DNA from 2 places in the Paenalkalicoccus suaedae genome. Region 2 is predicted to be linked to the other one. Evidence: riboswitches for the same ligand, from Rfam matches in the RefSeq annotation. Region 2 holds a riboswitch; the other holds the start of a gene.

Region 1 (4,435 bases), 1.2 Mb from region 2:
TGCCAGTAGGAGTCTATTATGGCTACTCACTTAGAGGATAAAGAGGTAAAGGAGCTTTTAGTCAAAGCGCAAAGTGGAGACGTACCTGCACGTCACAAAATTGTGAAGCACAATACTCGGCTCGTGTGGTCTGTTGTACAACGATTTTCGAATAGAGGTTATGAGCAGGAAGATTTATTCCAAATAGGCTGCATAGGGCTTATGAAATCCATTGATAAATTTGATTTGAGCTATGACGTGAAGTTCTCGACGTATGCCGTACCGATGATCATTGGAGAGATTCAACGATTTTTACGGGATGATGGTGCGGTAAAGGTTAGTAGATCAATCAAGGAGCTTAGTAACCAAGTTAGGAAAACGTCAGAGCAGCTCATGAAGGAGCTAGGAAGAGTGCCGACAGTTAAGGAGATCGCCTCTTTTTTAGAGCTGTCACCTGAAGAAGTCGTCTTTGCACAAGATGCTAGCAGACAACTTGCATCGATTCATGAGACTATTTACGAAAATGACGGAGAACCAATCACCATTTTAGATCAAATGGCTGATGAACCAGACAGGTATTGGTTTGACAAACTGGCACTTCGCGAGGAAATGAAGCATTTAGATGAACGTTCTCGCATAATTATCATGCTTCGTTACTATAAGGATCAAACGCAGTCTCAAGTTGCGGCAAGGTTAGGCATTTCCCAAGTCCAAGTCTCAAGGCTTGAGAAGAAAATTTTAGAGACGCTGAAAGAAAAGTTAGAGCAGACAAGTTAAAAAGGAAGCACCTCTTTTTCTTCTAAAGGGGTGCTTTTTGTCTTAAGAAAACAGCCTTACATAATTACTAAAACCTAAACACATACTAACCCTCAACAGAAGGTCCTTGAGAGGGGGAGAAGCAGATGCTTTCAACCGATTTAAAAGTGAATGAGGAAATTTTACAAGACCGATTAGGAATAGATAAGAGTTTTGATGTTGATAAACGCTCCCTGTTTATTCATGATGTCGGAATCAAGCTATATTTTGTGACGGGACTTTGCGATATTTCCCACCTAATTGATATTTTAGATAAGCTCATGTTCGTTGACAGTATGGAGAGGAAAAAGCGTGACACGAAAGAGATGATGCTCAACAGACTGACTCATATGCAGGTAGAGCTCACGGATGAGTACGATACGATTATAAAGCAAGTGTTATCTGGACTCGTTGTCATTTTAATTGATGGAGAGTCTGAAGCGTTAATCATTGATGCGAGGAGATACCCTGGGCGCGGACCTGAAGAACCTGACACGGAAAGAGTTGTAAGAGGAAGTCGAGATGGTTTTACTGAAAATATTATTGAGAATACCGCGCTCACGAGACGCCGGATTCGTGACGAAAACTTACGGAATGTTATGGTTCAGGTCGGAAGGCGTTCTAAAACAGATATTTGTGTGGCGTATATTGAAGGTGTAGCCGATCAAAACTCGGTTGATATTGTATTTAAAGAGCTTGAGCAGATCGATATCGACGGCCTCACTATGGCCGACAAAGTGGTAGAGGAATACATCGTCAAGCAAGGAATGAATCCCTTCCCTATGGTGCGCTATACGGAGCGTCCTGACGTATGTGCAACCCATCTACTCGAGGGTCACGTCGTCTGTTATGTGGACTCTTCTCCAAGTGTCATGATTTTTCCAACAACCTTTTTTCATCACGTGCAGCACGCGGAAGAATATCGCCAAGCGCCAGCTATTGGGACATTCTTAAGATGGGTTCGATTCTCTGGGATGCTATTCTCCCTTCTTGTTTTACCACTATGGCTATTGTTTGTGCTCGAACCTACACTATTACCTGATCACCTATCTTTTATCGGACCAAATGAGATGTCAAATGTTCCGATATTTTGGCAAATACTATTTGCGGAGCTTGGAATTGAGCTCTTGAGAATGGCTGCCATTCACACCCCATCACCTCTTGCGACTGCATTGGGTTTAGTTGCGGCACTCCTAATTGGAGAGGTTGCGATTAGCGTCGGATTATTTGTGCCAGAGGTCATCCTTTATGTAGCAATCTCCGCCGTCGGTATGTTTGCTACTCCAAGCTATGAGCTTGCCTTTGCGATGAAAATCATGAGAATACTTTTAATCACAGCTGTTGCTATTGCTGGTCTCCCTGGATTTGTCATTGGCTTAACTGTCATGATGTTATTTATTTCCACAAGGAAAGCGCTCGAGACACCTTATTTTTGGCCGTTTATTCCCTTTTATCCAATTGCGTGCCTTGATATTTTCTTCCGAAAGCCAGTGCCATTGAAACTATTACGTCCTAGTATTGTCCATCCGCCAGACAGGATAAAACAACGAACTTCCTCGTAACGGTTGCGAATCTTTTAGCCCTATGCTATCTTGAATAAAATGAATTGAATAGAAGGATAGAGGCGCGGTGTAAAAAAGTACAGCATGATAGTCTGAGGAGGCGATGATCATGTTAGAAAGGTTACATTGCCGAAGGGGCGTGAAGTACCTCATTTCACCTCCCTGGGGTCTGGTTTAAGAAGCCAGACACTGTCACTATAGCAGTGGAGCACTATCTTTCCGAATACGTTTAGGTACGGGTCGGGAATGAGTGTGTGTGACGCCCTCATTCCCTTTTTTATATTCAAATAGAGTAGGAGCGGAGATAAATGACATACAGAGGGACGACGAAAGTAAATGAGCGTGGGTTTATAGAAATTGGTGGAGTCTCAACGGAGACGCTTAAGGAAGCGTACGGAACCCCTTTATTTGTGTATGATGTAAAAGACATTCGAGATCGGGCTAATGAGTTTCACGATGCTTTTAAAAATCAATCTGTGTCTTATCAAATTGCTTACGCATCCAAAGCATTCAGCTGCATTGCGATGATTGAGCTTGCAAACGAATTAGAACTGAGCTTAGATGTTTGCTCTGGCGGTGAGCTTTATACAGCGCTTGAAGCAGGCTTTCCAGTTGAACGCATTCACTTCCACGGAAATAATAAAACACCAGACGAGCTTGAGATGGCCGTCACACATAAAATCGGCTGTATTGTCGTAGACAATTTTACAGAGCTATCATGGTTGATGGCTTTGACGGAGTCAAGTAAGCAACAAATGGATGTGCTCATTCGCATCACACCTGGTGTAGAGGCACACACGCATGAATATATTTCAACTGGTCAAGAGGATTCTAAATTCGGATTTGATTTAAATAGCGCGCAGGCAGACAAGGCAATCGATATGATTACTTCTCATGAATTCCTAACGCTTCAAGGCGTTCATTCTCATATCGGTTCCCAAATTTTCCGTGCAGAAGGCTTTGAAGAGGCAGTCAAGGAGATTTATGCATCCATCGAAGGTTGGGTAAACAAGTTCGATTACTATCCAAACGTACTAAACGTTGGTGGAGGATTTGGAATTCGCTACACTGAAAATGACGAACCACTCCCACTATCAACGTACATCGACAAAATGGTAGAAGCGGCTAAAAAAGAATCTAACAGATTAAATAAGCCTCTTCCGGAATTTTGGATAGAGCCTGGGCGCGCTTTAGTTGGAGAAGCAGGAACAACTCTCTACACGCTCGGAACACGTAAAGAAATTCCTGATGTACGCACGTATGTATCAGTTGACGGAGGCATGACGGACAATATTCGCCCTGCGCTTTATCAGGCTGAATACTCCGCGACATTAGCTAACCGTGCTCACGCGGAGCCTGAAGAGGTTGTATCTATTGCAGGTAAATGTTGCGAGAGCGGGGATATGCTAATCTGGGATATTAATCTCCCAAAAATCGAGCAAGGTGATATTTTAGCTGTCTTCTCAACAGGTGCCTATGGTTACTCGATGGCAAACAATTATAACCGGATTCTACGTCCTGCTGTCGTGTTCGTTGAGGATGGGGAGCATGAATGTGTGATCGAAAGAGAGCAGTTTGAAGATTTAACAAGACGTGAGAATCGATACTCAAAAATTATGCTTCCTGAAAAAGCATAAACGTGACCTTTAAGTGATTCTCTGCTACACTATGTAAGGTATAAAATCGTTAAACAATGGAGGCAATTCACATGAAAAAAGGCGAAATTATTTTTGGCAACGGAGAAAAGATTGTTATTGAATTTTTCCCAGAAGCAGCACCAGGACACGTAGAAAACTTTGAGAAGCTTGCGAGCGACGGTTTTTATAACGGATTAAACTTCCACCGAGTTATTCCAGGTTTTGTTGCACAGGGCGGATGTCCAAACGGAACAGGAACTGGCGGACCTGGTTACACAATCAAATGTGAAACAGAAGGCAACCCACATAAGCACCAAAAAGGCACTCTCTCTATGGCACATGCAGGTCGTGACACTGGTGGAAGCCAATTCTTCCTCGTATTCGATCCACAGCCGCACCTAGATGGTGTTCACACTGTTTTTGGCCAAGTTATTGAAGGCCTTGACGTGATGGATCGCATCA
Region 2 (4,435 bases):
ATCGAGGACATTACACTGGAAGGATATGAGCCTCACCCTTCTATTAAAGCACCTATCGCAGTCTAACAAGGAGGAATGACGATGCTTGCAATGATAGTAGCACATGATCGCAATCGAGTTATTGGACGTGATAATGCGATGCCGTGGCATCTCCCAGCGGATCTCGCTTTTTTTAAGCGGACTACGACCGGGTCTACGATCGTGATGGGTCGCAAAACGTTTGAGTCGATCGGTAGACCACTACCTAATAGACGCTCCATCATTCTCACACGTAACGAAGGCTACAGCCAAGAAGGTGCTGAAGTCGTTCATTCCTTTGAGGAATTAACGACGCTGTTAAGTCAGGATGAAAAAGCATTTATCATAGGTGGAGCAGAGATATTCCGTTACTACTTGGATAAAGTGGACCGTGTCTACGTGACGTATATTGACAGTGAGTTTGAAGGGGATACCTATTTCCCAGAACTAGACCCAACTAAATGGGTGTTAAAAGAAGAACAAAAAGGGGTCAAGGATGAAAAGAATCCGTATGACTTCTACTTCCGTACATATGATGCGGTTGAGCCACTCTCTTAGCATGAGAGTGGCTTTTTTTGCATAGTTTGTGTGGAAGGGGCGTGGACAATCATGTTAAAGCAGCGCTTGCGCCGAAGACAGTCACGAAGAGGACCGTTACCACTCAAAGTCGTCTTTCTCTTGTCCTGTGCTATTTTTATTGTTCTGACTGTACAGGGGTTAATCTTAGTAGAGAAAGGCGTTCGACCAACTATTATTGCCATAGCTAAAACAGAGACTCAACGTATAGCGACACTCGCTATCAATGATGCCATCTCCAGTCAAATTTTAGAGGAGAGCCACATGGAGGATGTCCTCATTTATGAATATGATCAGAATCAGCAAGTTAACTCTGTCCAGTTAAACCCCGTTATCGTCAATCGTGTTCTTCAAGAAACGACGAAGAGAGTGCAAAATTACTTAAATGATATTGAACAGGGCAAGATTCGTGATTATCATGTAGCTCCGGATGACTCGTTGCCTCACGATGGAGCATCATTTTCTGAAGATGGTATTATTCATATGATTCCTTTAGGGCAGGCAACGAAGAATGCGCTACTCGCCCACTTGGGTCCTGAGATTCCTGTCAGACTCTCAGCGATTGGGGACGTGAAGTCGCAAATGAAGCATGAAGTGATGTCTGTAGGGATTAATAATGCGTACTTAAGCGTCTCTGTGGATATTGAAGTCGACGTAAAAGTCGTTATTCCATTTGCTACGGATACCGCTGTTGTAAAGACCGCAGTGCCTGTTACGATGGTTTGGTTACCTGGTGATGTTCCGGATTATTATGGTGGCAGTGGAACGATTCCAGCAGTCATCAATCCAAATCAGGGCGGCGGTGGGTAAGGGCCGGCTATATTTGCTATGTAAGAAAAAGGGTAGTAAGAAGCTTCGCAACTGTTGCAATTAATAGAATATAATGGGCTAGGTAAAAAGCATTGAAATTAGCCTTGATATTTGTTATTCTAATTCGGGAAACTTCGACAAGTTCATAGCAATAGATACCTCCTAACAATGTGAGGTAGAGGCGCGAAGAAAAAGAGTAATATGCGGAAGCTTAGACGAGCGATGCACGCATGTGAAAGGGTTCTTTGCCGAAGCAATTATGTACCGTCAACACATAATTAGCTGGGCCTGCACTTAATAAGTGCTGGACTGTCACGCACGTGCTTGTATAGCTCAGCGTGGAGAACTGCGAAACGTTTGTAGTGAGGATCATCTGTAGATAGCAGGGGATACTCTCCCTTGCTTTTTTTATTGTCCAGAGATCACACTACTATCCACATTTTTATATAGAGGAAGGGGCAATACTCATGGATCACGGTATCCTATCCCTGCTGCCACCGGTGCTTGCACTTGTGCTCGTGCTTATCACGAAGCGCGTGTTAGTGTCACTTGGTGTTGGTATTATTGTTGGAGCCTTAATGGTCAACCAACAGCAGGATATGTTTATTAACGAGGCATTTACACAAATAATGTCGACCGTCACAGGCATCTTTTGGACGGAGGATGGCATAAATACGTGGGAATTTTATATTATCTTATTCCTGCTACTACTCGGAATGATTGCGGCACTTATCACCATTACAGGTGGGGGACGAGCATTCGGAGAGTGGGCGCTTGCGCGAGTGAAGACGCGCATTGGCGCACAGTTTGTTGCAGCATTTTTAGGAATAATCATCTTTATCGATGATTATTTTAACAGCTTAACAGTCGGGAACGTTAGTCGACCGCTAACAGACCGTCATCGTATTTCGCGTGCTAAGCTCGCGTATATTGTGGACTCTACGGCGGCTCCAATGTGTGTGATTTCTCCAGTCTCAAGCTGGGGTGCATACATTATCACGATTATCGGTGGTATTTTAACTGCTCACGGTGTGACGCAGTATGGCTCTTTACAGGCATTTCTACTGATCGCTCCAATGAACTTTTATGCGGTATTTGCGATCATCACGGTATTTGCGGTCGCATACTTTAAGCTTGATATCGGTGCGATGCGTCATCACGAGCGTCTAGCGGTTACGTCCGGTGAATTGTTTGATCAAAGCAAAGGCGCTATTCCTGGGGAAACTGGGTTAGAAGCTCCAGAAGCAAAAGGCAAGGTTTCTGACCTCGTTGTACCAATTGCCGTATTAATTGCAGGTACAGTTATGTTCATGGTGATTACAGGTATTCAAGCAACAGAAGGCACTGCGTCTCTTCTTGCTACATTTGAAAATACAGACGTCGCTGCTTCCCTCGTATATGGTGGACTAATTAGTTTCGCCGTAGCAGTAGTGTTAGCATTCGTACGTCGTGTAGAAGTAAAGCAAGTAGGTCTTGGCCTATGGGCGGGAATTAAGTCGATGCTACCTGCTATTTATATCCTCATTTTTGCGTGGACGATTATTGAAGTCATTGACGCATTAGGTACAGGAGAATATTTAGCAAGCCAAGTAAACGAATTTATTCCACTCGCTATTTTACCAGCGCTACTCTTTGTGATCGCAGGGTTCATGGCATTTAGTACAGGAACATCATGGGGCACATTTGCCATCATGCTACCGATCGCAGGAGAAATTGCTGCACAAACAGATATTACGCTTATGCTACCAGTTTTAGCAGCAGTACTTGCTGGTGCAATCTTCGGTGACCACTGTTCACCAATTTCAGATACAACGATTCTTTCTTCAGCAGGAGCGGGAAGTCATCACATCGATCACGTGACAACCCAGCTACCTTACGCACTGTTGATCGGATTCGTAGCTATTATCGCTTTCTTAGCACTAGGAGTAACAGGATCGACGATTGTTGGACTGTTAGTAGGTGCTGTAACGTTAGCGCTGACGCTAGGTGTCACGAAAGTAATCGTAGGAAGACTCGGCACGATCGGGTAATAAGACTTGTAAGACGGAAGGCTCTCACGTTATGTGAGGGCCTTTTGTTTTTGGTGTTGGTGAGGGGAGAAGGGGAAAGAAATGGGCGAGGAATAGACGGCACTAGCAAGCGAATGATGCAACTAGCGCGAGAAAAACCGATTAGCCTTTTGCAGCGGCACGTCGCGCATAAAGCTAGTTTATGCGCGCAATCACTGCGGAAGTCCATAACTTCTGTTTAAGGAACATAACTTTAAAACGGGGAACATAAAAGCAAAATTAGGAACATAACGATGTTCAAAAAGTCCATGGAGTCCATAAAGTTTAGATGCGGAACATAACATCAGGATCAAGAACATAACTTTAAAAAGCGGAACATAAAATTAAACTAAAGATCATAACTATTCTCAATAATATGTAGAAGCGTCTAACCTTATTTCGAAGCAGATAAATACACTATAAACACAACTTCTCACTCTATTAATTGGAGAAATCACACCTACAAAACTCTATATTAAGAAAGAAATCACTCGATTTCTGTCACATAATTGAAGAAGGTTGAAGAAACCACCCCTTACTATTCTAAAGCATCATAACTTATTTAAGCGCTTACATTTCAGTTTATGCGCATAAATGTGAGAAATCATCATAATTTGTGTCGAATATTCAGAAAATACTTTGACATTCTATTTTCTGATAATTATAATAAAATAGCGAAGACAAGATCATTTGTATGATCAAAAAGTTAATAAAAGGAGGAGGCTTACACCTATTTTCCTAAAGCAGTAATAGTCTTAGCAATTATTTTTAGTTTTAAAATACAGCTATGTAGAGGGGAGTTTTTTTCATGGATCAGTCTCGTGAGCAGTTTGCCACAAGATTAGGGTTTATCCTGGCAGCCGTTGGTTCTGCTGTAGGTCTAGGGAACATTTGGCGTTTTGCGTATGTAACAGGTGAAAGTGGTGGAGCAGCATTCTTATTAATTTATGTGCTTTGTATCTTCCTAGTTGGTCTTCCTGTTT

What was found. A riboswitch is a leader RNA that binds a small molecule or an ion and turns the genes downstream of it on or off. The one in region 2 is predicted to bind lysine.
Region 1: linked by a shared signal. The riboswitch ahead of lysA (diaminopimelate decarboxylase) and the one ahead of FLK61_RS15000 (Na+/H+ antiporter NhaC family protein) in region 2 are both predicted to bind lysine.

The regions. Positions count from the first base shown of each region.
Region 1 covers NZ_CP041372.2:1,594,902-1,599,336, forward strand. The annotation lists gene spoIIAB (anti-sigma F factor) at 1-9, shown strand, start outside; gene sigF (RNA polymerase sporulation sigma factor SigF) at 19-756, shown strand; gene FLK61_RS08635 (spore germination protein) at 882-2,336, shown strand; lysine riboswitch at 2,386-2,558, shown strand; gene lysA (diaminopimelate decarboxylase) at 2,645-3,973, shown strand; gene FLK61_RS08645 (peptidylprolyl isomerase) at 4,045-4,435, shown strand, end outside.
Region 2 covers NZ_CP041372.2:2,786,879-2,791,313, reverse strand. The annotation lists gene FLK61_RS15015 (thymidylate synthase) at 1-66, shown strand, start outside; gene FLK61_RS15010 (dihydrofolate reductase) at 82-576, shown strand; gene yunB (sporulation protein YunB) at 628-1,404, shown strand; lysine riboswitch at 1,573-1,761, shown strand; gene FLK61_RS15000 (Na+/H+ antiporter NhaC family protein) at 1,872-3,434, shown strand; gene FLK61_RS14995 (sodium-dependent transporter) at 4,261-4,435, shown strand, end outside.